Regions from separate parts of the Cellulosimicrobium funkei genome, predicted to be linked through region 4. Evidence: predicted binding sites of a transcription regulator. Region 4 holds the regulator's gene; each other region holds the start of a gene.
The links. The regulator Rex, encoded in region 4, represses fermentation and respiration genes when NADH is low (regulators of the CRP and FNR family bind a similar motif). The targets are predictions, from matches to a motif close to CTTGTGAANNNNTTCACAAG.
Positions count from the first base shown of each region.

Region 1: the regulator Rex is predicted to act here: its motif matches at 1,530-1,549, upstream of adhE (bifunctional acetaldehyde-CoA/alcohol dehydrogenase).
Region 2: the regulator Rex is predicted to act here: its motif matches at 5,719-5,738, upstream of mqo (malate dehydrogenase (quinone)).
Region 3: the regulator Rex is predicted to act here: its motif matches at 5,989-6,008, upstream of pflB (formate C-acetyltransferase).

Region 1 covers NZ_FTMI01000006.1:282,368-290,173, forward strand. Annotated here, with positions in the region: gene BXA05_RS16065 (prolyl oligopeptidase family serine peptidase) at 1-1,430, opposite strand, end outside; gene adhE (bifunctional acetaldehyde-CoA/alcohol dehydrogenase) at 1,637-4,381, shown strand; gene BXA05_RS16075 (helix-turn-helix domain-containing protein) at 4,597-4,818, shown strand; gene BXA05_RS16080 (DUF6907 domain-containing protein) at 4,883-5,272, shown strand; gene BXA05_RS16085 (response regulator) at 5,280-6,005, opposite strand; gene BXA05_RS16090 (sensor histidine kinase) at 6,002-7,225, opposite strand; gene BXA05_RS16095 (M15 family metallopeptidase) at 7,421-7,806, shown strand, end outside.
Region 2 covers NZ_FTMI01000005.1:192,826-200,631, reverse strand. Annotated here, with positions in the region: gene BXA05_RS14115 (SCO4848 family membrane protein) at 47-265, opposite strand; gene BXA05_RS14110 (siderophore-interacting protein) at 437-1,264, shown strand; gene BXA05_RS14105 (fatty acid desaturase family protein) at 1,334-2,443, opposite strand; gene BXA05_RS14100 (helix-turn-helix domain-containing protein) at 2,597-3,550, opposite strand; gene BXA05_RS14095 (hypothetical protein) at 3,641-4,063, shown strand; gene mqo (malate dehydrogenase (quinone)) at 4,184-5,704, opposite strand; gene BXA05_RS14085 (maleylpyruvate isomerase family mycothiol-dependent enzyme) at 5,955-6,887, opposite strand; gene BXA05_RS14080 (pyridoxine/pyridoxamine 5'-phosphate oxidase) at 6,878-7,552, opposite strand; gene BXA05_RS14075 (TetR/AcrR family transcriptional regulator) at 7,549-7,806, opposite strand, start outside.
Region 3 covers NZ_FTMI01000003.1:561,730-569,535, reverse strand. Annotated here, with positions in the region: gene BXA05_RS10765 (arginase family protein) at 1-375, shown strand, start outside; gene BXA05_RS10760 (NUDIX hydrolase) at 410-1,117, opposite strand; gene BXA05_RS10755 (GuaB1 family IMP dehydrogenase-related protein) at 1,114-2,565, opposite strand; gene dxs (1-deoxy-D-xylulose-5-phosphate synthase) at 2,769-4,691, shown strand; gene BXA05_RS10745 (carboxylate-amine ligase) at 4,782-5,879, opposite strand; gene pflB (formate C-acetyltransferase) at 6,258-7,806, shown strand, end outside.
Region 4 covers NZ_FTMI01000001.1:43,529-51,334, reverse strand. Annotated here, with positions in the region: gene BXA05_RS00230 (TrkH family potassium uptake protein) at 1-868, opposite strand, end outside; gene BXA05_RS00225 (acetoin utilization protein AcuC) at 1,078-2,304, shown strand; gene BXA05_RS00220 (30S ribosomal protein bS22) at 2,490-2,588, shown strand; gene BXA05_RS00215 (HAD family hydrolase) at 2,683-3,555, opposite strand; gene BXA05_RS00210 (glutaredoxin family protein) at 3,605-3,895, shown strand; gene BXA05_RS00205 (redox-sensing transcriptional repressor Rex) at 3,952-4,626, shown strand; gene BXA05_RS00200 (YceI family protein) at 4,748-5,299, opposite strand; gene BXA05_RS00195 (MarR family winged helix-turn-helix transcriptional regulator) at 5,462-5,989, shown strand; gene BXA05_RS00190 (histidine phosphatase family protein) at 6,061-6,732, shown strand; gene BXA05_RS00185 (TlpA family protein disulfide reductase) at 6,944-7,519, shown strand; gene BXA05_RS00180 (cytochrome c biogenesis CcdA family protein) at 7,576-7,806, shown strand, end outside.

The DNA of each region.
Region 1 (7,806 bases), on a different contig from region 4:
GCGAAGTGCTGCGCGACCGTCATGCCGTCGGCGTCGAAGAAGGCGGGGTTGGACTTGACGACCTCGGGCGCGCCCGCGTCGCCCGGGTGCTCGCCGAGCGACAGCAGCGAGAGGGTCGTCGGCGTGAGGTAGTCGGTCGTGACGAGCCAGAGGTCGTCGGTGTCGACGGGGTCGACGGCCCCGACGGCGACCGTGCCCAGCGCGGGCAGGCCCGGGATCTCCGAGCGCACCCACGGCGCGTCCGCGGCCTCCTGCCCGACGGCGCCACCGGCGTCCGGCGGCGTCAGCACGTGCAGCCGGTTCTTCACGTCGTCGAGCACGTTGACGACGAGGTGGTGGCGCGTCCACGTGGCGCCGGCGAGGGAGGTCGTCGCCGTCGGCTCGAAGAGCACGGTGAAGCCGCGGTCGCCCGCGAGGAAGTCGTCGAACCGGGCCGCGAGGAGCGACCCGGCGCGGTACGTCGCGCCGCCGACGGTCCAGTCGTCGCGCAGCTCGACGAGCAGCCACTCGCGCCGCACGCCGACCTCGGCGGAGTCGGGGACGTCGATCTTCGTCAGGCGCTGCTCGGGCGTGCCGGTGCGCTCGGCGAGGTAGAGCTCGTCGGAGTAGAACGCCTTGGAGCGGTGCACGAAGTCGCGCTCGAACCCGGGCGCGTGCGAGCGCCAGGCCGAGATGTACATGTCGTCGTCGGTGCCCTCGTAGACGGTCACCGCGGCGTCGAGCGGGGTGCCGCGCGTCCAGCGCTTGACCACGCGCGGGTACCCGGACGGCGTGAGCGTGCCCTGGCCGAAGTCGGTGAAGACGTAGACGGTGTCGGCGTCGATCCAGCCGAGCGAGCCCTTGGCCTCGGCGCGGTGGAAGCCGCCGTCCTCCGGCGCGACGAACCGCTTCTCCACGAGGTCGAACTCGCGCGTGACGTCGGCGTCGGAGCCGCCGGGGGAGAGCTCGACGAGCGCGTGCCGCCACGGCTCGCCCGCGGCGAGCTGCTCCGGCGTCGGGCGCAGGACGCTCGCGCCGTGCCAGACCCACGACTCGCCCTCGGCCGCGGCGAGCGCGTCGAGGTCGAGGACGGTCTCCCACTCCGGGTCGTCGGTGCGGTAGGACTCGAGCGTCGTGCGCCGCCAGACGCCGCGCTCGTGCTGCGCGTCGCGCCAGAAGTTGTAGTACCGGTCGCCGATCTTCGAGACCTCGGGGATCTTCGCGTCGGAGTCGAGCACCTCGCGGATCGCGCGCTCGGTCGCGGCGAACTCGTCGGCGGTCTCGAGCGTGTCGGCGACCTCGGCGTTGCGGGCGCGGACCCAGGCCAGCGCCTCGTCGCCCTCGACCTCCTCGAGCCAGAGGTACGGGTCGTGGGGGGTGCCGTCGGGTCGGTCGGTCGCGGCGCGGCTCTCGGTCGCGGGCGAGGGGCTCGTCGTCTGCTCGGCGGTCATGGTCACCCACCCTACGGCGCGCGGCCCGTGGTGCGGAGGTCACGAGGAGGCGGGGACCTTCGGCCCGCATCGGGGCTCGACCCTTGTGGGCACGAGCGCCTTGTGAAAACCTTCACAAGTAGAGAGACCGCCGAAGGAGCCGGGGCATCCCGGCCCCGGCACACCCGCGGCCGACGCCCGGCGAGGTCGGGCACCGGAGGGGACGCATGAGCGCGAAGAGCGCCAGCACGAAGGTCGAGAACCGCACCGAGGACACCCGCACGACGCACGAGATCGACGTCCTCGTCGAGCGGGCCCGCAAGGCGCTCGACCAGTACATGAGCCTCACGCAGGAGGACGTCGACCGGATCGTCCTCAAGGCGTCCGTCGCCGGCCTGCACCAGCACGGCCACCTCGCGCAGATGGCCGTCGCCGAGACCGGGCGCGGCGTCTTCGAGGACAAGGCGACCAAGAACATCTTCGCGTGCGAGCACGTGCCCAACTCGATGGCGAACCTGAAGACGGTCGGCATCATCGGGCGCGACGAGCTCACGGGCGTCGTCGAGATCGCCGAGCCCGTCGGCGTCGTGTGCGCCGTGACGCCGGTGACGAACCCGACGTCGACCACGATCTTCAAGTCGCTCATCGCGCTCAAGACGCGCAACCCCGTGGTGTTCGCGTTCCACCCGAGCGCGCAGCGCTCGTCGGTCGAGGCGGCCCGCATCGTGCGCGACGCCGCGGTCGCGGCCGGCGCGCCCGACGACTGCATCCAGTGGGTCGAGCACCCGTCGATCGAGGCGACCAGCACGCTCATGCACCACCCCGGCGTCGCGCTCATCCTCGCCACGGGCGGCAACGGCATGGTCCGCGCGGCCTACTCGGCCGGCAAGCCGGCGCTCGGCGTCGGGGCCGGCAACGTCCCCGCCTACGTCGAGAAGAGCGCCGACCTCGGCCGCGCGATCAACGACGTCGTCATGTCGAAGGCGTTCGACAACGGCATGGTGTGCGCCTCGGAGCAGGCGCTGATCCTCGACGACGTGATCTACGACGACGCGATGCGCGAGCTCGCCCGCCTGCACGCCTACCGGGTGACGCCCGCCGAGAAGGCGATGCTCGAGCGCCTCATCTTCGGGGTCGAGGCGAACGGCACGAACTGCGCCGGGGCGAAGCTCAACCCGAAGGTCGTGGGCAAGTCGCCCGTGTGGATCGCGCGCGAGGCGGGGTTCGAGGTCCCCGACGACACGTCGATCATCCTTGCCGAGATCGACGACGTCGGCCCCGACGAGCCGCTGAGCCGCGAGAAGCTCACGCCCGTCCTCGCCGTGCTGCGCGCGCGTGACACCGAGCACGGCGTCCGCATGGCCGAGCGCATGGTCGAGCTCGACGGCCTGGGCCACTCGGCCGCCATCCACACGTCCGACGAGGCGCTCGTCGAGCGTTACGGGTCGCGCGTGAAGGCCGTGCGCGTGCTGTGGAACAGCCCGACGTCGCTCGGCGGCATCGGCGACATCTACAACGCGCTGCTCCCGTCGCTCACGCTCGGCTGCGGCAGCTACGGCGCGAACTCGGTGTCGAACAACGTGTCGGCGGTCAACCTCATCAACGTCAAGCGGATCGGGCGGCGCAACAACAACATGCAGTGGTTCAAGGTGCCCGCCAAGACGTACTTCGAGCCGAACTCGATCCAGTACCTCGCGCAGATGCGCGACGTGCACCGCGTCACGATCGTCACCGACAAGGTCATGAGCCGCATCGGCGTCGTCGACCGCGTGCTCGACGTCCTCGCCCGCCGCGAGGAGAAGGTCGCGATCCAGATCATCGACGCGGTCGAGCCGGAGCCGAGCGTCGGCACGGTGAACCGCGGCGCGGAGTCGATGCGCGACTTCGAGCCCGACACGATCATCGCGATCGGCGGCGGGTCGCCGATGGACGCTGCCAAGGTCATGTGGCTGCGCTACGAGCACCCGGAGATCGAGTTCTCCGACATGCGCGAGAAGTTCTTCGACGTGCGCAAGCGCGCGTACAAGTTCCCCGAGCTCGGGGGCAGGGCGAAGCTCGTGTGCATCCCGACGTCGTCGGGCACCGGCGCGGAGGTGACGCCGTTCGCGGTCATCACCGACCCGGAGACGGGCTTCAAGTACCCGCTCGCCGACTACGCGCTCACCCCGACCGTCGCCATCGTCGACCCCGTGCTCACGGACACCATGCCGGCGAAGCTCGCGGCCGACTCGGGCTTCGACGCCCTCACGCACGCGACCGAGGCGTTCGTCTCCGTCTACGCGAACGACTTCACCGACGGGTTGTGCCTGCAGGCGATCAAGATGGTCTTCGAGCACATCGAGGACTCGGTCACGCAGGGCGCGGCGGCCCCGAAGGCCCGCGAGAAGATGCACAACGCGGCGACCATCGCGGGCATGGCGTTCGGCTCGGCGATGCTCGGCATCGTGCACGCCATGGCGCACACCGTGGGCTCGACCTTCCACCTCGTGCACGGGCGCACCAACGCGGTGCTCCTGCCGCACGTGATCCGCTACAACGGCCAGGTGCCCACGAAGCTCACGAGCTGGCCCAAGTACGAGCGCTACGTGGCCCCGGAGCGGTTCCAGGAGATCGCGAAGCACCTCGGGCTGCCGGCCTCCACCCCGGAGGAGGGCGTCGAGTCGTACGCGAGGGCGGTCGAGGAGCTGCGCGCCAAGGTGGGCATCGAGGCGACGTTCGCCGCGCAGGGCGTCGACGAGCGGGCGTTCATGAGCCGCCTGGACGACCTCGCGCTCCGGTCGTTCGAGGACCAGTGCGCCCCGGCGAACCCGCGGATGCCGGTCCTGGAGGACATGCGCGACATCCTCGTCGCGGCCTACCGCGGCAGCAGCCGCGAGGTCGTGCGGGCAGAGCGTCTCGCGGCCCACGAGGGCGCGAGCACCGAGGACGGGCAGGCGGCGACCCCGCCTGCCGGGAGCGTGGCGGCCGGCTGACCCTTCCCGGCCCCACGAAACCCGGAGCCCGACGGCGCGAGTCCCCTTCCGCCGTCGGGCTCCGTCGTGTGACGAGAGGGCCCGCGATGTGCTATCTATGAGTAGCACGCGTCGCGCGGGCGCCCCTCGCGGAGCGGGGGAGGGGGTCGTTCGAGAACGGGGTGATACCGATAAGTCTGTAGACCGAGGAGTAGCGCTGGGTGACGGTTGCACGCGTGCAAGGAGATCTGCAGCGCGCGCTGGGTGAGAACCTGCGGACCCTCCGGGTCGGCCGCGGGATGAGCCAGGAGGACTTCGCCGAGTTCCTCGGCGTCCACCGGACGTACATGGGCGGGGTCGAGCGCGGGGAGCGCAACCTGACCCTCCGCTCGGTCGAGAAGCTCGCCGAGCGGCTCGACGTCGACCCCGTCTCGCTCCTCCGTCCACCGCCTTCGTAACGGCGCGGTCCGGCGTGTCGGACGCCCCCGGCATCATGGTCCCGTCGCCGGGGAGGTGATCGGCATGACCGACGTGCTCGACAGCACGACAGGGGGATCAGCAGTGTGGGCTTCGCCGCTCGGGAGGCCGTCCTGGCAGGTGGACGACTGCCCGCCGTGGTGCGTGGCCGTCCACGAGGAGGGCGACCACCCGCACGACCGCAAGCACCTCGGCCCGGAGCTCACGGTGCCCGCCACGACCCTCGCGGCGCACGCGTCGCCGGACGGCGTGCACCGGGACGAGCGGTCGGCGTCGGAGCTCGTGGTGTCGCTCCACCGCAGGGACGGGTCGCACGACACGTGGGTCTACGTGGGCGACGGGTTCGAGCAGCGCCTCGAGGTGCTGCTCGGCGACATGTGGCGCATCGTCGAGGCGTTCGGGCGCACGGTCGAGGGCCTGCCCCCGGAGGCGTGAGCCGGGCTCAGGCCGTGCCGCCCGGCCGCACGAACCCGGCCTCGTACGCGAGGATCACGAGCTGCACCCGGTTCGTCAGCCCGACCTTGGTGAGCAGCGACCGCACGTGGCTCTTCACGGTCGCCTCGGTGAGGTGCAGCTCCGCCCCGATCTCGCGGTTCGACAGGCCGCGCGCGACCGCGAGGAGGACCTCGCGCTCGCGCGGGGTCGCCGCGTCGAGGCCGGTGACCGCGGACCCGGTCTCGACGGCGTCGGAGGCCGCGAGCGGCGCCTGCCGGGCGAGCTCGACGTAGGTCGAGATGATGCGGCCCGTGACCGCCGGGTCGAGCAGTGAGTCGCCGGCGTGGACGCGGTGCACGGCGTCGACGAGCGACTGCGGGTCCGCGTCCTTGAGGAGGAACCCGGCGGCGCCCGCGCGCAGCGCGCCGTAGACGTACTCGTCGTCGTCGAACGTCGTGAGGACGAGCGTGCGCACCGCCGCGAGCTCGGGGTCGGCCACGATGCGCGCGGTCGCCTCGATGCCGTCCAGCCGGGGCATGCGCACGTCCATGAGCAGGACGTCGGGGCGCAGGGCGCGCGCCATGGCGACCGCCGTCTCCCCGTCCCCGGCCTCGCCGACGACCGTGACGTCCGGCTCGTTGTCGAGGATCATGCGCAGGCCCAGGCGGATGGTCGCCTGGTCGTCCACGACGACGACGCGGACCGGCGTCGTGCCCGTGCCGGGGGCGCTCACGCCGCCGCCCGGGGGACTCGCGCCTCGACCGTCCAGCCGCCGCGCCCGTCCGGCCCGGCGGACAGCGCGCCCCCGGCCGCGAGCGCCCGCTCGCGCATGGAGGTCAGGCCGTGGCCCTGCCGCCCGTCGGTGCTCGGCAGCGGCGGTCCGGCGTCGTGGACGCGCAGGCGCAGGTCGCCCGCACGGTCGGTCAGCGTCACGGTCACGTCGTGGGCGAGGGAGTGCAGCAGCACGTTGGTCAGGGCCTCCTGGGCGATGCGGACGACGGCGAGGCCGGACTCGGCGCTCGTCGCGGGCCACGGGTCGGGGAGCGTGAGGTCGACGGCGCGCCCGGCGTCGCGCAGGCGGCGGGCGGCCGCGCGCAGCTCGTCCGCAGCCCGGTCGCCGTCGGGCGTCGGGGCGAGGGCCGCGGTGCCGCCGTCGGCCTCGGTGCCGCGGCGCAGCACCTGCACGACGGACCGCATCGCGGTGAGCGCCTGCTTGCCCTCGTCGGCGATCCACCGCACGGCCTCGGCCGGCGCGTCCGGGCGGTTCGCCGCGACGCGGTCCGCCGCCTGGGCGCGCACGACGATCGCCGACATGTGGTGCGCGACGACGTCGTGCAGCTCGCGCGCGATCCGCGTGCGCTCGGCGAGCACGGCGCGCTCCGCGAGCTCGGCCTGGAGCGCCTGGAGCTCCGCGTTGCGCTCGCGCAGGCTCTCGGACGTGAGGGCGAGGCGGCGAAAGAAGTACCCGGCGGCGACCGCGACCAGCACGAGGGCGAGCGCGAGGACGACGTCGGAGGGGGAGTTCGCGACCCAGAGCTCCTCGACGAAGAAGGGCCGGGGCGGCAGGACGAGGCCCGGGCGCCCCGCGAGCTGCAGCGCGAACGCCGCGAGGCCGGCGCCGACGGTCGCCAGGACCGGCGGCACCGCCCCGGACCGGGTCGCCGCGAAGGCCGCGATCATGAGCGGCACGAGCTCGAACGGGGTCTGCATGATCCAGGGGATCGCGAGCGGGTAGAGCGTGACGGTGCCCCAGAACAGCGGGCCGGGCGCGACGCGCCGCAGCGCGAGCGCGAGCACGATCCCCAGCCCGGCGACCCGGTACGAGTCGGGGAAGCGCGGGTACCAGTAGTCGCCGCGCTCCATGACCATGACCACGCTGAACCACACGGCGCCCGCGACGAGCGCGGTCGCGAGGTCCTGCGCCCACACGGGCAGGCGGGTCGTCGGGGGCACGCGTCCACGGTAGCCGGGGCGGGTCGTGCGCGGCACCGCCCCGGGTGGGAACCCGGCCCGTGCGGCCTCCGCCCCAGGGCGGAACGACGTCGGGCCGGGGGCGGACGCTCCCCGCCCGGGTGCACCGCACGGCGGGGTCGAGGAGTCGCCGTCGGGTCGATGTGGCGCGAGGTCCCCGCGGGCGAGCCTCGTCCCATGACCACGACACCCCTGCGCCCCACCCCGCCCGCCCGCCACGTCCCGGGGCCTCGCGGCCCGCGGCGCGTCGCCCGGACCGTGCTCGGCGTCCTCGCCGTCGGCGCGCTCGGCGCGGCAGGCGCGCTCACGTACCTCACCGTGACGACGCACGACGGCGACGCCGTCGCCGACCCGTCGCCCACGTTGCGCCCCCAGACCGCGACCGGGCTGGACCCCGAGCTCGAGCGGCGCTTCGACGAGGCGCGGGCCGCCGCAGACGCCGAGGGGGTCGAGCTGACGCTCACCTCGGGGTGGCGCACCGCGGCGGAGCAGGAGCAGCTCGTCGAGGCGGCGCTCGAGCGCTACGGGTCGCCCGAGGAGGCCCACCGGTGGGTGCTCCCGCC
Region 2 (7,806 bases), on a different contig from region 4:
CCTCGGGCGCGGTGGGGCCCCGGGCCGGGCCGCGCGACGGCCCGGCTCAGACGAGCGTGAGGACGCCCAGCACCCCGACGGCGAGGGCGAGCGCGAGCGAGACGGCGATGAGCACGACGTGCACGGTGAGGAAGCGCGTCGCGCGGCCGTCGGCGTCGCGCGAGCGGGGGTCCTTGGCGATGCGCTGGAGGAAGCGCGGCCAGATGAGCAGGTTCCAGGCGGCCGTGACGAGCAGGACCACGGACCAGACGACGGGGATCTCCACGTCCCGAGCATGCCAGGAGGCGTCGGGTGCCTCGGCCGGGGCGGCCGCGGGCAGCGTGTGGGATCCAGCACATCGACGCAGGCGTGAGGTGAGGCTAACCTCTCTCGTGGTCGACGCGCTCGCGGGGCCGCCGTTCCGCCCGGGGAGCCGGGCGCCGCAGAGGAGCCGCCGGTGTCCGTCAAGACCGTCAAGCCCCAGGACGCGCACGTCGTCACGCTGAGCGTCGTCGGGCGCGAGCGGGTCAGTCCGAACGTCGTGCGGGTCACGCTCGGGGGAGACGAGCTGGACCTCTTCACCCCGCTGGGGTTCGACCAGTGGTTCCGGCTCTTCCTCCCGCGCGAGGACCAGGACGCGCTGCGGCTGCCGACCCGCGCGTCGGGCCTCTGGTACGTCCAGTACCTCGCCACGCCGAAGGCGCGCCGCCCGTGGGTGCGGAACTACACCGTGCGCGCCGTGCGCCCGGGCCTGCGCGAGCTGGACGTGGACTTCGTCGTGCACGGCGACGCGGGGCCCGCGTCCTCGTTCGCGCTGTCCGCCGAGCCGGGGGACCGCGTGGGCCTGCTCGACCAGGGGATCGGCTACCACCCGCGCGTCCCGCACGACTGGACGCTCCTCGTCGCCGACGAGACCGGGCTGCCCGCGGTCGCGGGGATCTGCGAGTCCCTGCCCGACGACGCGCGCGGCCTCGCGGTGGTCGAGGTCCCCGAGGCGGCGGACGCCCAGGAGTTCCGCGTGCCCGCGGGCGTCGAGCTGCGCTGGCTGGCGCGCGACGGCGCACGGCCCGCGGGCGGCGGCGACCACGACCTGCTGCCGGGTCGTCTCGCGCTCGACGCCGTACGGTCGGCCGACCTGCCCGCCGGTCCCGGCTACGCGTACGCGGTCGGGGAGTCGGCGCTCGCCACGGGCGTGCGCCGCCACCTGGTCAACGACCGGGGCATGCCGAAGGCGCACGTCGACTTCGTCGGGTACTGGCGCCACGGGCACGCGGCGTCCGCCTGACGCGCCCCGCGCGCGTCGTCGGGCGCGGGGCGTCGTGCAGCGGGTCGTCGTGCAGCAGGGGAGGGTCGGTCAGACCCGGCGGAGCTGGCGGAACATCGGGCAGTCGAACGGGTCGCGCGCCGAGAGCCCCACGCGGTTGAGGTACCGGACGACGATCGCGTAGGACTGCACGAGGCTCGTCTCCGTGTACGGCAGGCCGAGGTGCGCGCAGTGCTCGCGCACGATCTCGCGGGCCCGCGCGAGGTGCGGGCGCGGCATGCTCGGGAACAGGTGGTGCTCGATCTGGAAGTTGAGCCCGCCCATGAGGATGTTCATCCACCACCCGCCGCGGATGTTCCGCGAGGTGAGGACCTGCTTGGACAGGAAGTCGATCTTGCTGTCGGCGGGGATGATCGCCATGCCCTTGTGGTTGGGGGCGAACGACGCCCCCATGTAGACGCCGAAGACGGCGAGCTGGACGCCCAGGAAGGCGGCTGCGAGGCCGAGCGGCAGGAACCAGACGACCGCCCCGACGTAGAGCGACAGGCGCAGCGTGATGGTGACGATCTCGATGACGCGCGTGCGGACGTCGCCGCGCGCGCGGCCGCCGGCGAGGAGCGAGCGGAACGCCTGCACGTGCAGGTTCACGCCCTCGAGCGTGAGGAGCGGGAAGAACAGCCAGCCCTGGTAGCGGTTGATGACCGCCCGGAAGCCCTTCGCGACCTCCGCGTCCTCCTCGAGGAACACGACGACGTCGGGCGCGATGTCCGGGTCCTTGCCGCGGCGGTTCGGGTTCGCGTGGTGGCGCGTGTGCTTGTTCATCCACCACGAGTGGCTGATGCCGACGACGCCGTTGGCCAGCACCTTCCCGAGGCGGTCGTTCGCCGGGCCGGACGCGAAGACCTGGCGGTGCGACGCCTCGTGCGCGACGAACGCGAACTGGGTGAGGATCAGGCCGAGCGCCCCGGCGACGAGGAGCTGGAACCACGAGTCGCCCAGGAGGACGAACCCGGCGACAGCGCCGCCGAGCGCGAGCGTGAGAACCCCGAGGGTCCACAGGTAGTAGGCGTGCGTGCGGTGGAGCAGGCCCGCGTCGCGCACCGTGCGCGACAGTGCGCTGTAGGTGCTGGTGACGGCACCGGGCTCGTCGGTCCGAGGGCGGGTGGCCCGGAAGCCCGGGCGCACTGCGGCAGAGGTCATGTGTCCTCGCAGGGGTGTCGGTGTCGACTTCCCAGCCGCGGAGGTGAGCAGGTGCTCGTCGTGCAGATGACCCCACCCTACGGGACCGTAGGTTGCGCGCGCGAGGGGGCCGGGTGAAGGAGTCGCGAAGGAGCGACACCTCCTCCGGAGGGGTCAGGCGGCGAACCGGAAGGTCTGGCGGTACTCCGTCGGCGTGATCCCGACCGCCCGCCGGAAGTGGTGGCGCAGGAGCGCGGCCGACCCGAAACCGCTGCGGCGCGCGACCTCCTCCAGGTCCAGCGAGGACTCCTCGAGCAACGACTGCGCGTGCGCGACGCGTTGCGACGTCAGCCACGCGAGCGGGGTCGTGCCGGTCTGCGCGACGAACGCGCGCGCGAAGGTGCGCTCGGAGGTGTGGGCCCGGCGGGCGAGGTCGCGCACGGTGAGCGGCTCGTCGAGGTGGTCGGTCATCCACTCCAGCAGCTCCCCGAACGAGTCCTCCTCGCACTCGGGCACCGGGCGCTCGATGAACTGGCGCTGCCCGCCGTCGCGCTGGGGCGGCACGACCATGCGCCGGGCGATGGTGTTCGCCACCCGGGCCCCGAGCTCGCGGCGCACGAGGTGCAGGCACGCGTCGATGCCCGCCGCCGTTCCGGCGCTCGTGATGAGGTTGCCGTCGTCGACGAAGAGCACGTCGGGGTCGATGTCGAGGCTCGGGTAACGACGGCGCAGCTCGTCGGCGTGCATCCAGTGCGTCGTCACCCGCCGTCCCTCGATGACGCCCGCGGCCGCGAGCACGAACACGCCCGAGCACACGCTGAGCAGCAGGGCGCCGCGGTCGGACGCGCGGCGGACGGCGTCGAGCACCGCGGGCGGGTAGTCGGTCCCGATGCGGATCGCCGGCACGACGACCAGGTCCGCGTCGTCCGTCGCGGAGAGGTCGTGGTCGGGCACGACGTGCGCGCCCACCGACGTGCGGACGGCACGGCCCGCGACCGGGCCGCACACGCGGAAGTCGAACGACGGGACGCCGTCGTCGCTGCGGTCGAGGCCGAAGACCTCGCACACGACGCCGAACTCGAACGGGGCCAGGCCGTCGCACACGACGGCCGCGACGGATCGCACCATGCTCGGCACGCTACGCCGCTGGCAGGATCTTGTCGAGAGGTGTCAGTGCTGCCACTCGTGGCGCGGGTCGTGCGCCGCGAGGGTGGAGCCATGGACATCTTCTGGGGTGTGGTGGCTCTTCTCCTCGTCGTCGGCCCGACGGTCGCGGCCCTCGCGGTCCGCCGCGAGGACCCGGCCCGTCCGTGGTTCCCCGCCGGGTCCGACGGCGCGTGGCCCGACGGCGCCGCGTGGGACGCGCGCGGGGACCGGTCGGTGCACGGCGAGCGCTGGGACCGCGACGCGCAGCGGCTGGACGCCGACCTGCGCGCCGCGGCGTCGCGACCGGCTGAGCCGGCCGCCGTCGTCGACCCGCACGAGGTCGCGGCCGAGCTCGTGCTGCGGCGCGTCGTGCCGAACCCGGCCGTGCGCGACGGCGCGCGCGCCGCTCCTGCCGTGCCGGGCGGGCGCCCCGGGGCGAACGCGCCCGCCGCGCCGCGGCGGCCGGGGACCCGGGGCACGCCGCTCGCGCGCTGAGCCCTCGCGTGCGGAGCCGCCCGGCCGCGCCGCTCGACCGCGTGCGGCGTCTCCGGACGCACGAACGGCCCGGACCTCGTGGAGGTCCGGGCCGTTCGCGGGGGAGCGGTGTCGCTCGGGTCAGGCGCGCGAGCCGACCGCGTCGACGTCCGCGTCGCCCGTGAGCTGGTCGAGGCCCTCGAGCTCGTGCGCCTCCCACGGGGCGTGGCCGAGGCTCGGGATCATCGTCGCGAGCTCCGGGCGCCACTTGGTGAAGCGGGCGGGGAAGCAGCGCTCGAGCAGGTCGATCATCGCGGGGACGGCCGTCGAGGCACCCGGCGAGGCGCCGAGCAGGCCGGCGATCGAGCCGTCGGACGCCGCGATGACCTCGGTGCCGAACTCGAGGACGCCCTTGCCGTCCTTGTCCTTCTTGATCACCTGGACGCGCTGGCCCGCGGTGATGGTCTCCCAGTGCTTGGGGTGCGCGGTGGGCATGAAGCCCTGGAGCGCGGTGAACTTGGTCTCCGGGCTCGCGAGGAGCTGGCCCACCAGGTACTGGGTGAGGTCGAGGTTCTTCAGGCCCGCGCCGACCATCGAGCCGAGGTTGTGCAGGCGCAGCGACGTGAACAGCCCGAGGTACTTGCCCTTCTTGAGGTACTTGGGGCTGAACCCGGCGTAGGGGCCGAACATCAGGTACGTCTTGCCGTCGACGACGCGCGTGTCCAGGTGCGGGACCGACATGGGCGGCGAGCCGACGTCGGCCTTGCCGTAGACCTTCGCCTGGTGCTGGGCGACGAGCTCCGGGTCGTCCGTGCGGAGGAACTCGCCGCTGATCGGGAAGCCGCCGTAGCCCTTCGCCTCGGGGATGCCGGCCGCCTGCAGCAGCGGCAGCGCGCCGCCGCCGGCGCCGACGAACACGAACCGGGCCTCGACGGTCGAGCGGCGCTTCGGGGCGTTCCACGAGCGGTCCTTGACCGTCAGGCGCCAGCGGCCGTCCTTCGTCTTCCTGAGGTTCTTCACCTCGTGCTCGAGGTAGAGCTGCGTGCCCTCCGAGACGAGGTAGTCGACGAGCTGCTCGGTGAGGGCGCCGAAGTCGACGTCCGTCCCGCTCGTCGCGCGCGTCGCCGCGACCGGCTCGTCGCCGTCGCGCTCGGCGACCAGGAGCGGGGCCCATTCGGCGATGACCGCCGGGTCGTCCGTGAACTCGAGCTCGCTGAACAGCGGGTGGCGGCGCAGCGTCTCGAAGCGGCGACGCAGGTAGTCGACGTTCTCCGCGCCGCGCACGAAGGTCATGTGGGGGGTGCGGGAGATGAAGCTCGCGGGCTGCGGCAGCGCGCCCGTCGTGAGCAGGTGGTGCCAGAACTCGCGCGACACCTCGAACTGCTCGTTGATCTTCACCGCCTTGGTGATGTCGATCGAGCCGTCCGGCTTCTCCGGCGTGTAGTTCAGCTCGCACAGGGCGGCGTGACCCGTCCCGGCGTTGTTCCACGGGTTCGACGACTCCTGCGCCACGGCGTCCAGGCGCTCGTAGATGCGCACCTTCCAGGTGGGCTCCAAGACCTTCAGGAGTGCCCCGAGCGTGGCGCTCATGATGCCACCGCCGATGAGGGCTACGTCGATCTGGTCTGCGCTGCTTGCGGGGTTGCTCGCTCGACTCGACACATGTCGATCCTACGCTTGTGAAAGAGTGCACTAACTGTGCGGTGCGTCACGGGCGTGCGTCACACTTTCGCGGGACCTCGGTCCCGAGCCGGGCAGGTCGGACGTCGCGTACCGCGCGATCCGGCCGGGTCCGAGCCGTCTTCCCGCGAGGTAGAGCCGTGGTCTCGCGAGGTAGAGCCGTGGTCCGCGTGCGCCAGCCGACCACGCCTCTACCTGGCGGACCAGGGCTCTACCTCGGCCGACCGGGGCTCTACCTCGCGGGGGTGGGGTTCTCCTGCGGCGGGGAGTACGGGGACGGCCAGGGGCCGATCTCGGGGAGGCTCACGGGCTCGCCCGCGAGGCGGGCGGTGGGCTCGGCGCCGGGGGTGCGGCCCGCGAGCCAGGCGGCGACGTCGGTGAGGCGGCCGTGGACGACGACGGCGCCCCGGCCGGGCGCGGACGCGGGCGCAGGCGAGGCCGCGGCCCCGGAGGTGGGCTCGGCTTCGGACGCGGGCTCAGGTCCGGCATCCACGCGGAGGCCGCCCGGTCCGACGCGAAGGGCGCCCGGTCCGATGCGGAGAGCGCCCGGTCCGACGTGGAAGCCGCCGGCGCCCACGACGAGGTCTCCGGGTTCCCCGTCGAGCGCGACCACGACGTCGTCCGCGAGCCGGACCCCGAGGAAGTCGAGGAGGTGCAGCCCGAGCGCGGGAGGCCAGGAGTCGAGACCGACGCCCGCGTCGAGGTCGACCGCGTGGATCCGCACCTCGCGCCACCAGGCCACGAGCGCGTCCGCAACCGTGCCGTCGCGGTACGTCACCGGCGCGGACCACCCGGGGGACCCGGCGGCGGGCCACGCGGCGTCGAGGCGGTCGGCCAGCGCATCGAGTGCCGCGACGTGCTGCGCGACGGAGCGCAGCGCGCCCGTCCGGATGCCGTCCTCGCGCCCGGCCGCGCCGCCGTCGTACACCTCGACGAGCTCGCCGCGCGCGGCGCGCTCGGCCTGCCGTGCCATGGCCTCGCCGATGGCGGTGACGTGCGCGAGCACGTGGCTGCGCGACCACCCGGGCAGGGCCGACGGCGCGTCGAGCCCGGCGGCGTCGAGCCCGCGCGCCGCGTCGGTCACCGCGTCGAGGGCGGCGCGCGCGTCGCGCCGGACCTCCTCGACGTCGGGCGGGGTGAGGGCGGGGGCGTCGGTCAGGGCCACAGCAGCTCCTTCGTCCAGGTGGTCGGCGCGCCGGACGCCGCGGTGTACCGCAGGCGGGTCTGGCCCGCGCCCGACGACGCCCAGAACTCCACGCTCGTCGGCTCGAGCGCGTACGCGGTCCAGGCGTCGAGGACGAGCCCGGGCTCCGCCCGCACGCGGTCGAGGGCGGCGTCCCATGCCTCGCGGTAGGCGGCGCGGGACGCGAGCGGGGCGCTCTGCGACCCGGCGAGGGCGGTCGCGCGGGAGAAGTCGGACCGGTCCAGGAAGTCGGCGGCGGACGTCTCGGCGTCCAGCGGCACGACGGGCCCGCGCACGCGGACTTGCCGACCGTGCTCGCGCCAGAAGAACGTCAGGGCGGCGTTCGGGTTCTGCGCGAGCGCGACGCCCTTGGGGGAGTCGGCGCGTGTCGCGAAGACCCACCCGTCGCCGTCGACGTCCTTGAGGATGAGGGTCCGGGCGTCCACGCGGCCGCTGGCGTCGGCGGTCGAGAGGGTGGCGGCGTGCGGTGCGGGCAGCCCGGCGTCGATCGCGTCGTCGAGCCAGCGGACGAAGAGCGTGCCCGGGTCGTCGGGTGCGGCGTCGACGTCGAGACCGGGGAGGTCGGGGCCGAAGACGGGCAGGGCGCGCAGGCGCTCGCGCAGGGTCGGGCGGTCGGCGTCGGTCATGCGTCCTCCGAGGTGGTCGGGAGCGGGTCGAGCAGGGCGACGAAGCCCCGCGCGGCGGCGGACATCGCGTCCGGGTCGTCGAGGGCGCGCGCGAGGACGTACCCGCCCTGCACGACGGCGACGGCGGCGTGCGCGCGGTCGCGCGCCGCGTCGTCGGGCAGCCCGCCCTCGACGAGGACGGCGGCGGCCAGGTCGACGAGCCCGCGGAAGTAGGCGCGCACCTCAGCGGCGAGCGCGGCGTCGTCCATGACGGC
Region 3 (7,806 bases), on a different contig from region 4:
CGGCTCGCGTTCCTCGGCTTCTCCGACGCCGAGGAGGACGAGGACGGCCGCGTCGCCGCGACCCGGGTCCCCGCCGCCGAGGTCTCCGCAGGTCCCGAGGCGGCGGCCCGTCGTGCCGTGGACGGCGTGGGCGGCGGGCCGTTCGTGCTCCACGTGGACGTGGACGTCCTCGACTTCTTCGCGCTGCCCGCGGCCGACGTGCCCGTCTTCGGGCGCGGGCTCGTCCCCGCCGAGCTGGAGCGCGTCGTGCGCGAGGTCGTCTCCGACCCGGACCTCGTCGCGGTCACGCTGGTCGAGTTCAACCCGGACCACGGCGGGTCGACGACGGCCCGCGCGCTGGTCGACCTGCTCGCCCGCGCGCTCGCGCCCGGCTGACGCGGGGTACGGGAACCGAGGGGCGGGCGGACCGTCAGAGCGGGGCGTCGAGCGTGCGCGTCCGGTCCCACGGCTCGGTCCAGCCGAGCCGGTCGAACAGCGCGTCGAGGATGCCGCCGGTGAAGCCCCAGACGAGGTGCTCGCGCCCGTCGGCCTCCACGAGGAAGCCGGGGCTCTTGTGCACCCGGCGGTCGCGGCGGACCGTCACCGTGCGGCGCCGGCCGGGGTCGAGGAGGTCGGCCACGGGGACCCGGAACACGTGGGCCGACTCGGCGGCGTCGACGGCGCGGACCGGGGTGGGCCGGGCCCACCACCCGAGCACGGGCGTGACGACGTGGTTGCTCACCGGCACGGGCAGCCGGCCGAGCGTGCCGAGCACCTCGACGCCGCCCGGGTCGAGGCCCGTCTCCTCCTCGGCCTCGCGCAGCGCGCCGCCCACCGGGCCGTCGTCGTCGGGCTCGAGCCGGCCGCCCGGGAACGCGACCTGGCCCGGGTGGTGGCCGAGCGTCGTCGCGCGCGCGAGCAGGAGCACGTCCAGGTCGGCGGGGACGGCCGCGGCCGGGCGCTCGGCGGGCACCCCGTCGAGGACGCCGAAGAGCAGCAGCACGGCGGCGTCGCGCGCGTCCGGGCGCAGCGTGCCGACGGCGTGGCGCCACGGCTCGGGCCAGGCGCCGCCGTCCCGGGCGAGCGTCGCGAGCTGCGCGCGCGCCGACGCGCGCGCAGCCTCGGGCGGGGTCGTCACCAGCTCACCGGGAGCGGGCGGCCCTCCTCGTAGCCCGCGGCCGACTGCACGCCCACGACGGCGCGGTCCGCGAACTCGGCGAGGCTCGACGCCCCGGCGTAGGTCGCGGAGCTGCGCAGCCCGGACGTGATCTGGTCGAGCAGGTCCTCGACGCCGGGCCGCTGCGGGTCGAGGAACATGCGGCTCGAGCTGATGCCCTCCTCGTACAGCGCCTTCCGCGCGCGGTCGAACGGCGAGCCCCCCGCGGTGCGGGCGGCGACGGCGCGCGCCGACGCCATGCCGAAGCTCTCCTTGTAGAGGCGGCCCGTGCCGTCGTCGTGCAGGTCGCCCGGGGACTCGTAGGTGCCCGCGAACCACGACCCGATCATCACCTGCGAGGCGCCCGCGGCGAGCGCGAGGGCGACGTCGCGCGGGTGGCGCACGCCGCCGTCGGCCCAGACGTGCTTGCCGAGCTCGCGCGCCGCGGCGGCGCACTCCAGCACCGCGGAGAACTGCGGGCGGCCGACGGCCGTCATCATGCGCGTGGTGCACATGGCGCCCGGCCCCACGCCCACCTTGACGATGTCCGCGCCCGCCGCGACGAGGTCGCGCACGCCGTCGGCCGTGACGACGTTGCCCGCCACGACGGGGACGTCCGGGCCCACCGAGCGCACCGCGTCGAGCGCCTGGAGCATCTTGGCCTGGTGGCCGTGCGCCGTGTCCACGACGAGCACGTCCACCCCGGCCGCGAGGAGCTCCTTCGCCTTCGCCGCGACGTCGCCGTTGATCCCGACGGCGGCGCCGACGCGCAGGCGCCCGGCGTCGTCGAGCGCGGGCGCGTAGACCGACGAGCGCAGCGCGCCCTTGCGCGTGAGGACGCCGACGAGCGCGCCGTCGCGCGTCACGGGCGCGACCTTGAGGCGCGCGGTGTGGAGCTGCTCGTAGGCCGCCTCGAGCCCGGCCCGACCGCCGTCGAGCACGGAGGCGTCGAGGACGAGGGGGTGGTCGGTCATCACCTGGTGGACCTGGGTGAAGCGGTCGACGTCGGCGCAGTCGGCCTCCGTGACCACGCCGACCGGGCGCCCGCCGTCCACGACGACCGCGGCGCCGTGCGCGCGCTTGCCGATGAGCGTGAGGGCGGTGTGGACGGTGTCGTGCGGGCCGACGACGACGGGCGTCTCGATGACGGGGTCCTTGGACTTCACGTCCGCGACGACGTCCGCCACGACGTCGGTCGGGACGTCCTGCGGGATGATCGCGATGCCGCCGCGCCGCGACACGGTCTCCGCCATGCGGCGCCCCGCGACGGCCGTCATGTTGGCGACGACGACGGGGATCGTCGTGCCCGTGCCGTCGGCGGAGGAGAGGTCGACGTCGAAGCGCGACGCGACCTCGGAGCGCGACGGGACGAGGAAGACGTCGCCGTAGGTGAGGTCGGTCGCGGGGGACTGTCCGGGCAGGAAGCGCATGGCTCCATCCTACGAGGTCGCACCCCGCCGTTGTCCGCACTGCGGAAGGAGAATTCCACGAACGTCGCGTCCGTGCGTCCGCGGCGCGAGTGTGCGTCAATGACGTGAAGGTCCCGTCGCCCGGCGCACCGCGGCGCAGGTCATCGGCCCGGACGGCCTAGAGTTGTCGGGCTGGTCGCACGGGAACGGAACGGAGCATCTGCATGAGCCTGCTTGGCACGATCACCTCGCCCGAGGACGTGCAACGGCTGACCCCGGGGCAGGCGCGCGAGCTCGCCGCGGAGATCCGGGCGTTCCTCGTCGACTCCGTCTCCCGCACGGGCGGCCACCTCGGCCCGAACCTCGGGGTCGTGGAGCTGACCATCGCGATGCACCGCGTGTTCTCCTCGCCCACGGACACCTTCGTGTTCGACACGGGCCACCAGTCCTACGTGCACAAGCTCCTCACGGGGCGCCAGGACTTCTCTGCGCTGCGCAAGCAGGGCGGGCTGTCCGGGTACCCGTCGCGCGCCGAGTCCGAGCACGACGTCGTCGAGAACTCGCACGCGTCCACCGCGCTCTCGTGGGGCGACGGCATCGCGAAGGCGAACGTCGTGCGCGGCCTCACCGACCGGCACGTCGTCGCGGTCATCGGCGACGGCGCGCTCACCGGCGGCATGGCCTGGGAGGCGCTCAACAACATCGCGGAGAGCCAGGACCGCCGGCTCGTGGTCGTCGTCAACGACAACGGGCGCTCGTACTCGCCCACGATCGGCGGCCTCGCGCACCACCTGTCGACGCTGCGCACCACGCACGGCTACGAGAGCTTCCTGCAGTGGGGCAAGCGCACCCTCAACCGGTCCGGCGCGCCCGGGCGGTTCGCCTACGAGTGGCTGCACGGCCTGAAGAAGGGCCTCAAGGACGTCGTCGCGCCGCAGGGCATGTTCGAGGACCTCGGCATCAAGTACGTCGGGCCGGTCGACGGCCACGACGTCGAGGCCATGGAGCACGCGCTGCGCCGTGCGAAGGCGTACGGCGCGCCCGTGATCGTGCACGCGCTCACCGAGAAGGGCCGCGGCTACACGCCCGCCGAGCAGGACGTCGCCGACCGCTTCCACGCCGTGGGCAAGATCCACCCGGAGACCGGGCTCCCGGTCGCACCCTCGCGCTTCGGCTGGACGAGCGTCTTCGCCGACGAGATCGTCCAGATCGGGCGGCGGCGGTCCGACGTCGTCGCGATCACCGCGGCGATGCTCGAGCCGGTCGGTCTCAAGCCGTTCTCGCAGGCGTTCCCCGAGCGCACGTTCGACGTCGGGATCGCGGAGCAGCACGCCGCGACGTCCGCGGCCGGCATGGCGTTCGCCGGGCTGCACCCGGTGGTCGCGGTGTACGCGACGTTCCTCAACCGCGCGTTCGACCAGGTGCTCATGGACGTCGCGCTGCACAAGGCCGGCGTGACGTTCGTGCTCGACCGCGCGGGCATCACGGGCGACGACGGCGCGAGCCACAACGGCATGTGGGACATGGCGATGCTGCGCATCGTGCCGGGCCTGCGCCTGGCCGCGCCGCGCGACGAGGAGACCCTGCGGACCGCGCTGCGCGAGGCCGTCGACGTCGACGACGCCCCGACGGTCGTGCGGTACCCGAAGGGCGCGCTCTCGGACGCGCTGCCCTCCGTCGAGTCCGTCGACGGCGTGGACCTGCTCGCCGTGCCCGCGGTCGCGGGCGACGAGGCCGCCCCCGCCGCGGCGGCGCCGGGTGGTCCGCGCCGCGTCCTGCTCGTCGGCCTGGGCTCGATGGCCCGCGTCGCGCTCGACGCCGGGGAGTCGCTCACCGCGCACGGCGTCGACGTCACGGTCGCGTCGCCCACGTGGGTGCTCCCGATGCCGAGCGCGCTCGTCAAGCTCGCCGGGGAGCACGACCTCGTCGTGACGGTGGAGGACGGCGTCGCGGACGGCGGTGTCGGCGCGCTGCTGGCCCAGCGGGCGCTGGAGTCGGGCGTGCGCACGCCCGTGCACCCGATCGGTCTCCCGGCGCAGTTCCTCGACCACGCCACGCGCGACCAGGTCGTGTCCGCGTACCGCCTCACCGGGGCGGACGTCGCGCGCGACGTGCTGGACGCGCTCGCGGCGCTCGCACGCGGCTGACGACCCCTGCCGCGCACCCGGCTCCCGGGTGCGCGGCCCCGGACACGCGGACGGCCCGCGGCGCAGGTGCGCCGCGGGCCGTCGCGTCGGTCAGGAGTGGGTGACCTCGACCGCCTGCTCGACGACGGCGCGCAGGTCGCCGCCGGACGCCGCGTGCCACGCGCGCTGCCGGGCGGCACCGTTGCCCCCCGACCACAGGCGCCCGAGCAGCTCGGTCACCGCGTCCAGGTCACCGGCGTCGACGAGCGCGTCGCGCACGTGCGCGACGAGCTGGCCCACGACGTCGTGCGCGGGGGCCGGGCGCCAGGTGAGGGGCGAGACGAGGTCCTCCTCGAGGCCCGAGCGGCCGGCGCGCCAGGACGCGGTGCGCAGGATCTCGGGCCGCAGCTCGGGCGCGGGCGCGCCGTCGGCGGCCTCGCGGGCCGCCGTCTCGACGAGACCCCGGGCGAGCGCCGCGAGCAGCGTCGCGGTGTCCGGGTCGAGGCACACGTCCGCGACGCGGATCTCGACCGTGGGGTAGCGCGAGGACAGGCGGGCGTCGAAGTAGACCATGTTCTCGTCGAGGATCGTGCCGGTCGCGACGAGGCCGTCGACCGCCGCGCGGTACGCCTCGGGCGAGCCGAACGCGCGCGTCGGGCCCGAGGTGGGCCAGCGCGACCAGACCTGCGACCGGAAGCTCGCGTACCCGCTGTCCTGGCCCTGCCAGAAGGGCGAGTTCGTGCTCAGCGCGAGGAGCGTCGCGAGCCACGGCCCGATGCGGTCGAGCACCGCGACGCCCTCGGTGTCGTCCGCGACGGCGACGTGCACGTGGCAGCCGCTCGTGAGCTGCTCGCGCGCGGTGAGGCCGAACGCGGCGCGCGCCTCGAGGTAGCGCAGGCGCGACACGGTCGTGCCCTCGAACGGCAGGGGAGACGTCGAGAGCGCGGCGACCCGGGCCCCGACGCGGTCCGCGGCCTCCTGGGCGCGACGCCGGCCCTCGCGGATCTCGGTCGCGAGCTCGTCGATCTCGCGGCGCGGGTGCGTCGCGGTCTCGAGCTGCTCCTCCATGAACTCCGACTCCAGCGAGCCGGTGCCTCCGCCCTTGTCGTCGGTGCCGGAGGCCTCGAGGGCCTCGGCCGCGCGGGCGACGGGCTGCCCGTCGTCGCCGACGAGCAGGAACTCTTCCTCGACCCCTACGGTGCGTTTCACCCGGGCAGTCTCACACGGATGCGCGCGGCACGTCCGGCGAGCGTGTGACCCGCGCCCGTGTCGTGCGTCACGACGGCGGCGCGGGGTCCCCAGGGTGAGGGCCGGAGGGCTTGTGAAGGTCATCACAAGACCTCCTCGGCAGGGGTGTTGCGGGGGCGAGGAACCGCGGAATCTCGCCGTTCCTGCCGGGTCCCGCCCGCCTCGGGACCTAGGTCCCCAGGCGGTCCCGAACGCCTCCGCGGCGGGCTCCGGGAACCTAGCCTGGAGGTGGCGAAGGAGCCCGTCGGAACCTCGGCCGAGGGCCCCACCCGGGACCTCGCGAGGCCGGCGGGTCCGGCCGGCGCGCGGACCCGCGCGTCAGGCACGAGGGAGGTCCAGATGACCAGCGTTTCCGAGGCAACCGGCACGACGAGCGGCGGCCGCGCGACGGGGGCGGGCGCCGTCGACCCGCAGCGCGACACCGCGCACGTCCCTGCGTGGGAGGGCTTCACCGACGGCCCGTGGCGCGACACGGTCGACGTGCGCGACTTCATCCAGCGCAACTACCGCCCGTACACGGGCGACGCGTCGTTCCTCGCCGGCCCCACGGAACGCACGACGGGCATCTGGAGCACGCTGTCCGCCATGTTCCCGGAGGAGCGGGAGATGGGGATCTACGACGTGGACACCCGCACGCCCGCCGGCATCACGGCGCACGCGCCGGGCTACATCGACAAGGCGCACGAGGTGATCGTCGGTCTGCAGACCGACGCCCCGCTCAAGCGCGCGATCATGCCGAACGGCGGCTGGCGCATGGTCGAGGGCGCGCTGGAGACGTACGGCTACGAGGTCGACGAGACCCTGCGGAAGGTCTTCACCGAGTACCGCAAGACGCACAACCAGGGCGTGTTCGACGTCTACCCGCCGAACGTGCGCGCGGCCCGCAGCTCGCACATCATCACCGGCCTGCCCGACGCCTACGGCCGCGGCCGGATCATCGGCGACTACCGCCGCGTCGCGCTCTACGGCGTCGACGCCCTGATCGCCGCGAAGAAGCTCGACAAGCTCGGTCTCGACACGCAGCCCTTCAGCGAGAAGGTCGTGCGCGAGCGCGAGGAGCACGCGGAGCAGATCCGCGCGCTGGGCGAGCTCAAGGAGATGGCGGCCTCGTACGGCTACGACATCTCCGGCCCGGCGACGACGGCCCGCGAGGCCGTGCAGTGGCTCTACTTCGCCTACCTCGCCGCGGTGAAGGAGCAGAACGGCGCCGCGATGTCGCTCGGCCGCACGTCGACGTTCCTCGACGTGTTCATCGACCGCGACCTCGAGGCCGGCCGCATCACGGAGTCCGAGGCGCAGGAGATCATCGACGACTTCGTCATCAAGCTCCGCATCGTGCGGTTCCTGCGCACACCCGAGTACGACGCCCTGTTCTCCGGCGACCCGACGTGGGTCACCGAGACGATCGGCGGCATGGGCGAGGACGGGCGCCCGCTCGTCACGAAGAACTCGTTCCGGTTCCTCCAGACGCTCTACAACCTCGGGCCGGCCCCCGAGCCGAACATGACGGTCTTCTGGAGCCCGGAGCTGCCGCAGGGCTTCAAGGACTACTGCGCGCAGGTCTCGATCGACACCTCGGCCGTGCAGTACGAGTCGGACGAGCTCATCCGCCAGCACTGGGGCGACGACGCGGCGATCGCGTGCTGCGTGTCCCCGATGCGGGTCGGCAAGCAGATGCAGTTCTTCGGCGCTCGCGTGAACCTCGCCAAGACGCTGCTCTACGCGATCAACGGCGGCCGCGACGAGATCTCCGGCAAGCAGGTCTCGCCCGTGGCGGCGCCCGTCGAGGGCGACGTGCTCGACTTCGACGACGTCATGGCGAAGTTCGACGCGACGATGGACTGGCTGGCCGCGACGTACGTCGAGGCGCTCAACTGCATCCACTGGT
Region 4 (7,806 bases):
AGCGCGGCATGACGCCCGCGAAGAGCGACGCGAGGAGCTTCTCGCCGAGGTCGAGGGGGCCGAGGGTCCGCTGGTTCCCCCACTCGACGGCCGCGAAGAGCACCGTGCCCACGACGACGAGGGCCGCGCTCGTCGTGAGGGTGAGCTTGGTGTGCAGGCTCCACTTGGAGGCGCGGCGGCGGTTGCGCATGACGTTGAGGATGACGGGGAAGCCGAGCGACCCGATGAACACGCCGAGGATGATCGGCAGGCACAGCATCCAGTCGCCGACGTACGGGGCGAGGCCGTGCTCCGTCGGGATGAACCCCGCGTTGTTGAAGGCGGAGATGCCGTAGAAGATGCCGTGCCACGCGGCCTCGCCGAACGTCTCCTCCAGCACGACGAACCGCGGCAGCAGGAGCAGCGCGATGAGGAGCTCGAGCGACGTCGAGGTGATGATGACGACCCGCACGAGCGAGCCGACCTCGCCGAGCCGCGTCGTCTTCGTCTCCGACGCGGTGAGGAGCTTCTGCGTGAGGCCGATGCGCCGGGACACGGCCATGCCGAGGATCGACGCGAGCGTCATGACGCCGAGGCCGCCGATCTTGATGCCCAGCAGGATGACGACCTGCCCGTACCCCGACCAGTAGGTCCCCGTGGGGACCACGACGAGACCGGTGACGCACACGGCGGACGTGGCGGTGAAGAACGCGTCGACGAACGGCGCGGACCGGCCGCTCGCCGTCGCCCAGGGCGCCATGAGCAGCGCGGTGAAGACGGCGATGACGGCGGCGAACACGGTGACGGCGAGGCGGGCGGGGGACTGTCGGGCGAGGCGGTCGACGATCTCCCGCCCCCTGAACAGGCGCCCGGTCATGCTCGTCGGCATGGAGCCTCCCTCACCACTCGCGCCACTCTGCCACGGGCCCGGTGGCCCGTCATGTCGCCGCTCCGGCGCCGGGACATCATGCCCGCTCGCGGGCCCGGACGCCGCACCGGGGCTCGTGGAGACCCGGCGGAGGCCCGGACCGGCGGTCCCGCGCGGTCCGGCGCGCGGTCGGTGGGGCGGGGGCGCGCCGTCGGGCGTTACCGTGAGCCATGCCCACGACCGACCCGACGTCGTCGCCCGCCCCGACCGGGGCGGCTGCGGCGCCCGGAGCCTGCGTCGTGTGGAGCCCCGAGCTCCTCGGCTACGACTTCGGTCCCGGCCACCCGATGGCGCCGGCCCGGCTCGACCTGACGATGGGGCTCGTGCGCGCCCTCGGCCTGCTCGACGACGACGCGGACCTGCGGGTCGTGCGGCCCGAGCCCGCGCCCGACGACGTGCTCGAGCTCGTGCACGAGCCCGCGTACGTCGCGGCGGTGCGCGCGGCGTCGGAGCACGGCACGCCCGACCCGGCCCGCGGCCTCGGCACCGAGGACGACCCGGTCTTCCGCGGGATGCACGAGGCGGCCGCGCGGATCGTCGCGGGCTCGTACGAGGCGGCGGGCGAGATCGCGGCGGGCCGTACCCGGCACGCGGTGAACGTCGCGGGCGGCATGCACCACGCGAAGGCGGGCGCGGCGTCGGGCTTCTGCGTCTACAACGACGCGGCCGTCGCGATCCGGCGCCTGCTCGACGACGGGGTCGAGCGCGTCGCGTACGTCGACCTCGACGCCCACCACGGCGACGGCGTCGAGGAGGCGTTCTGGGACGACCCGCGTGTCCTCACCGTCTCCGTCCACCAGAGCGGCGCGACGCTCTTCCCCGGGACGGGCCACCCGACCGACCTCGGGGGCCCCGGCGCCGAGGGGACGGCGGTCAACGTCGCGCTCCCGCGCCGCACCGACGGCGCCCGCTGGCTGCGCGCGGTCGACGCCGTCGTGCCGCCCGTGCTGCGCGCGTTCCGCCCCGAGGTGCTCGTCACCCAGCACGGGTGCGACGCGCACGGCGAGGACCCGTTGTCCGACCTCGACGTGTCCGTCGACGCGCAGCGCACGGCCACGACCTGGATGCACGGGCTCGCGCACGAGCTGACCGACGGGCGGTGGCTCGCGCTCGGCGGGGGCGGGTACGCGATCGCGCGCGTCGTGCCGCTCGTGTGGTCGGCCGTCGTGGGGGAGGTCGTGCACCGGCCCGTCACCGCGGGCGTGCCCCTGCCCGCGGAGTGGCGCGAGCGCGTCGCGGAGGTCGCCGGGTTCGACGCACCGCTCGCGTTCGGGCCCGAGGTCGAGGTCCGGCGGTGGAGCAGCGGGTACGACCCGGACGACGACGTCGACCGCGCCGTCGCGGCCACGCGCCGGGCCGTCTTCCCGCTGCTGGGCCTCGACGCGCACTTCGACTGAGACGTCCCGCGACCGGTCGCGTACCGGGGCACGGGCGCGAGCGGGTAGGCTAGGGGGCGGATTTCTCTCGTGTTGGTCGGCTTGCGGCGCCCTCGTGGTCGCCGGGGCCCCGATCAACCGTGGACCACCCGCGGCCGGTCGACCGGTCGCCGACCGACACGCCGCTCGAGCATTGCGAGGACCGTATGGGCTCCGTCATCAAGAAGCGCCGCAAGCGCATGGCCAAGAAGAAGCACCGCAAGCTGCTTCGCAAGACGCGTCACCAGCGTCGCAACAAGAAGTGACGTCGCGCGCGTCCTGACGCGCCGACCCGTCGTCGAGCCCGGCCCCTCCCGAGGGACCGGGCTCGACGCGTCTCCGGGCGCGGCCCGGGCGGGGTCAGAGGCGGGCGATGCGCCGGTCGACGGCGCGGCGCACCGAGCGCAGGACGAGCGCGGCGGCCCAGGCGGCGCCGGCCCAGCTCGCGGTGCGGACGCTGCTGCGCGCGACGCGGCGCCTGCGCCCGCGGAACTCGCGGATGGGCCAGCCGACGTCCTGCGCGTGGCGGCGCAGCCGGGCGTCGGGGTTGATGGGGCACGGGTGCCCCACGGCCTCCATCATCGTGACGTCGTTGAGCGAGTCGCCGTACGCGTACGACGCCTCGAGGTCGATGTCCTCGCGCTCGGCGAGCGCCCGCACCCCGGCGGCCTTCGCGCGGCCGTGCATCATGTCGCCGACGAGCCGCCCCGTGTAGAAGCCGTCCTCGTGCTCGGCGACGGTGCCGAGCGCGCCCGTCGTCCCGAGCCGGCGCGCGATGAGCTCGCCGATCTCGACGGGGGTCGCGGAGACGAGCCACACCTGGTGCCCGGCCGCCAGGTGCTCGTCGAGTAGGCGACGCGTGCCGGGGTAGATGCGCAGCGACAGGACGGTGTCGTAGACCTCCTCGCCGATCGCGGTGACCTCGGCGACGGAGCGCCCGGCGATGAGCGCGAGCGCGCGCGACCGGATGCGGTCGATCTGCTGCTTGTTCTCGCCGAACACGAGGTAACGGGCCTGGTGCACGGCGAAGCGCACGATGTCGAGCGTCGAGAAGAACTCGCGCTGGTACAGGGCGCGCGCGAGGTGGAACGACGAGGCGCCGCGGATGATCGTGTTGTCGACGTCGAAGAACGCGGCGGTGCGGTGCGGCGGCCCGGGGGCGCGCGCGGGCGCCTCCTCGGGGAGCGTCGGCCGGGAGGTCGGGTCGGGGCCCGGGCCGGGAGACGTCGCCATGCCTCCACTCTAGGCGGTCGGGCCGCCGGGGCCTCGTACCCTGGGAGGCGTGAGCACCTCCGACGCCCCCGCCCCCGTCCTGCTGTTCGGTCGCGCGGGCTGTCACCTGTGCGACGACGCGCGGACGGTCGTCGAGGACGTGTGCGCCGAGGCGGGCGTCGCGTGGGCGGAGGTCGACCTGGACGCGCCGGGCACCGACCCGGCGCTGCGCGAGCAGTACGGCGAGTACGTGCCGGTCGTCACGGTCGGCGGGGTGCAGCAGGGGTTCTGGCGCGTGGACGCGCGCCGGCTGGCGCGTGCGGTGGCCCGGATTTCGGCGCCGCGCGCGGACCTGGGATGATTCCTCCCGTGGAGCGTGACCGTCGACGAGGACGGTCCCTGGACGACGGAGTGACGGTGGCTGAGCAGGTAGTCGGTGAGGTGACGGCGCCGGGGATCCCGAGCGCGACGGTGGCGCGGCTCCCGTCCTACCTGCGCGCGCTGCGGGACCTCGTGGCGCGGGGCGTCGGGACGACGTCGTCGGTCGAGCTCGCGGAGCTGTCCGGCGTGGGCCCGGCGCAGCTGCGCAAGGACCTGTCGTTCCTCGGGTCGTTCGGCACGCGCGGCGTGGGCTACGACGTCGACTCGCTGGCGCAGTACATCACCGAGGCCCTGGGCCTCGTCGACGAGCACCGCATCGCGATCGTCGGGATCGGCAACCTGGGGCACGCGCTCGCGAACTACTCGGGCTACGAGCAGCGCGGCTTCCACGTGGCGGCGCTCCTCGACGCGTCGCCGGACGTCGTCGGGACGCGGGCCGCGGGCCTCGTCGTCGAGCACGTCGACGCGCTCGAGGAGGTCGTGGAGCGCGAGAAGGTGTCGATCGTCGTCCTCGCGACGCCTGCGGCGCACGCCCAGGCGGTCGCGGACCGCGTGGTCGCGGCGGGGGTGCGCGAGATCCTCAACTTCGCGCCGCGCGCGCTCCAGGTCCCGGCGGACGTCGACGTGCGCGGCGTCGACGTGGGCAGCGAGCTGCAGATCCTCGCGTTCCACTCGCAGGCCCGCGCCCTCGCGGCGTCGCAGGAGCGCTGAGCGGCCCCGGCGCCTGGGCCCGGGGGACGACGAAGGGCCGCGTGCCGGTGCACGCGGCCCCTCGGGGCGGCACCCCTGCCGGAGGGCGCCGGTCTCGCCCGGGACGTGCCCGGGACGACGGTCAGGCCTGCTTGATGGCCGAGACGTCGAGCGCGATCTTGATCTTGTCGCCGACGAGCACGCCGCCGGTCTCGAGCGCGGCGTTCCAGGTGAGGCCGAACTCCTTGCGCGAGATCTCGGTGGTCGCCTCGAAGCCGGCGCGCGGGTTGCCGAACGGGTCGGTCGCGGTGCCCGCGAACTCCGTCTCGAGCTCGACCGGCTTGGTGACGCCGTTGATCGTCAGGTCGCCGGCCACGACGTAGTCGTCGCCGTCGCTCGTGATGCGCGTCGACGTGAACGTCCACGTCGGCTTGTTCTCCGCGTCCCAGAAGTCGGCGCTGCGCAGGTGGTTGTCGCGGTTCTCGTCGCCCGTGCTCACGGACGCGGCGTCGAGCTGGGCGGTCACGGACGTCGACTCGAGGTCGTCGCCGACGGTGATCGTGCCGTCGGTGATCGCGAGGGTGCCGCGGACCTTCGAGATCCCGGCGTGGCGGACGGTGAACGACGCCTGCGAGTGCGACGCGTCGAGGGCGTAGGTACCGGCGGTGAGGCCGGCGGGCAGCGACGAGGCCATGGGTGCTCCTGCGGGTGGTCGGGGTCCTGGCGGACCAAGTGGTTGAACGTTCAACTTCGGAACGAGCGTATCAACAGCACCCCTCGGTCCGTCTATTCCCGTGGGGTGGAACAATGTTCCGACCCCCCACGCCCCCAGCCCCTCCCGCACCGCCGAGGACCCATGACCCGCAACGACGTCGACACCCCGACGGCGAGCACCGTCCGCACCCCCGCCGCCCCCGCCGCCGAGCCGCGCTGGCTCGACGCGGAGCAGCAGCGCCTGTGGCGCGCGTACCTCGACGGGACCGTGCGCTTCATCGAGGCGCTCGGCCGTGACCACGAGGAACGGTCCGAGGTGTCGCTCAACGAGTACGAGCTGCTCGTGCGCCTCTCCGAGAGCCCCGACCACACGCTGCGCATGTCGGCGCTCGCGGACGGGCTCGCCCGCTCGCGCAGCCGCGTGACGCACACCGTCGCGCGCATGGAGGCGCGCGGCCTGGTCCGGCGCTCCGCGAGCTCGGGCGACCGCCGCGGCGTGAACTGCGCGATGACGAGCGAGGGCTACCGCGTGCTCGTCGCGTCGGCGCCCGCACACGTCGCGGCCGTGCGCCGGTACCTCGTCGACGTGCTCACGCCGGAGCAGTTCCGGGCGCTGGGCGAGGCGATGGCGGCCGTCGCGGAGGCGTGCAAGGCCGACCGCGACGCCTGACCGCCCGTCCCGGCCCGTCGCGCCGGCCCGCGGTGGCGTGCGCTCGCCCCGAGTGCGGGACACTGGTGGGCATGGTCTCCACCATCGTCCACCTCCTGCGCCACGGCGAGGTCCACAACCCCGACGGCGTCCTCTACGGCCGGATCCCCGGCTACCACCTCTCCGAGCGCGGCCACGAGATGGCCCGCCGGGTCGCCGCGCACCTCGCGGGCGAGCCCGGGCCCGACGGCACGTCGCGCCCCCGCGCCGACCTCACGGTCGTCGTGGCCTCGCCGCTGCAGCGCGCGCAGGAGACCGCGACGCCCGCCGCCGAGGAGTTCGGGCTCGAGCTGGGCACGGACGAGCGGCTCATCGAGGCCGCGAACCACTTCGAGGGCAAGACCTTCGGCGTCGGCGACGGCTCGCTGCGGCACCCGCAGCACTGGCCCTACCTGTGGAACCCGTTCCGCCCGTCCTGGGGCGAGCCGTACGTGGAGCAGGTCGCGCGCATGCGGGCCGCCGTCGCCGACGCGCGGGACGAGGCGGCCGGGCACGAGGCGCTGCTCGTCAGCCACCAGCTCCCCGTGTGGCTCACGCGCCTGAGCTTCGAGAACCGCCGGCTCTGGCACGACCCGCGCAAGCGCGAGTGCTCGCTCGCGTCGCTCACGTCGCTGCACTTCGAGGACGACCGCCTGGTCGGCCTGCACTACACCGAGCCGGTCGCGGACCTCCTCCCGGGCGCGGCGACCGTCTCCGGGGCGTGACGTCGGTCATGTCCAGCGCTGTCGCCACGGCCGTCGCGCCCGAACTGCACGGTTCGGGCGTGGCGGAGGTCACGTCTCTCAGGTCCCGTTCAGGAAGCGCGGGCAGGGTGCGTCCCGTGATGCCGTCGTGACCGCCGACTCGCGCGCGCGTGCCGCGCGCCCCCTCTCCGTCGAGGCGCGGGCCGCTGCCCTGCCGTCGCGTCGGCGACCCGTGCGCCGTGCGCTGACGGGCGCCGTCGTGCTCGCCGCGACCCTCGGTCTCGCGGCGTGCGCCCAGGACTCCGGCGCCTCGACCGACGTCGTGGGGCAGGGCTTCGTCTCGGGCGACGGGTCGGTCCGCACGTGGGACGCCGACGAGCGCGGCGACGTCGTCGCGCTCACGGGCACGGACTACGAGGGCGAGCAGGTCGACACGAGCGCGTGGCTCGGGGACGTCGTCGTGCTCAACACCTGGTACGCGGCGTGCGCGCCGTGCCGGGCCGAGGCGCCCGACCTCGTGGCGCTCGCCAACGAGCGCGCCGACGACGGCGTGCAGGTGCTCGGGATCAACACGACCGACGAGGCGGGCGCCGCCCAGGCGTTCCAGCGCCGGTTCGACGTCCCCTACCCGTCGATCGACGACCGGTCCGGCGAGGTCGTCGCGGCGCTCTCGGGCACCGTCCCGCTCCAGGCCGTGCCGTCCACCGTCGTGCTCGACCGCGAGGGCCGCGTCGCGGCGCGCGTCATCGGGCTCGTCGAGGGCTCGACGCTCACCGCCCTGGTCGACGACGTCCTCGCCGAGAGCTGACCGTGCCCGTCCTCACGCCCCTCGCCGCCGCGGTCCCCGCGGGCGCCGCGTCGAGCATCGGCGACACCTTCGCGACGACCGTGTGGAGCGGCTCGATGCTGCTCGCGGTGCCCGTCGCGGTCATCGCGGGCCTCGTCTCGTTCGCGTCCCCGTGCGTGCTGCCGCTGGTGCCGGGGTACGTCGGCTACGTCTCGGGCATGGCCGCCGCCACCACCGGCGACGGGGGCACGGCGTCCGGGGGCACGACGACGGCCACCCGGGTCGCGGCACCGAGCCGGGGCCGCGTG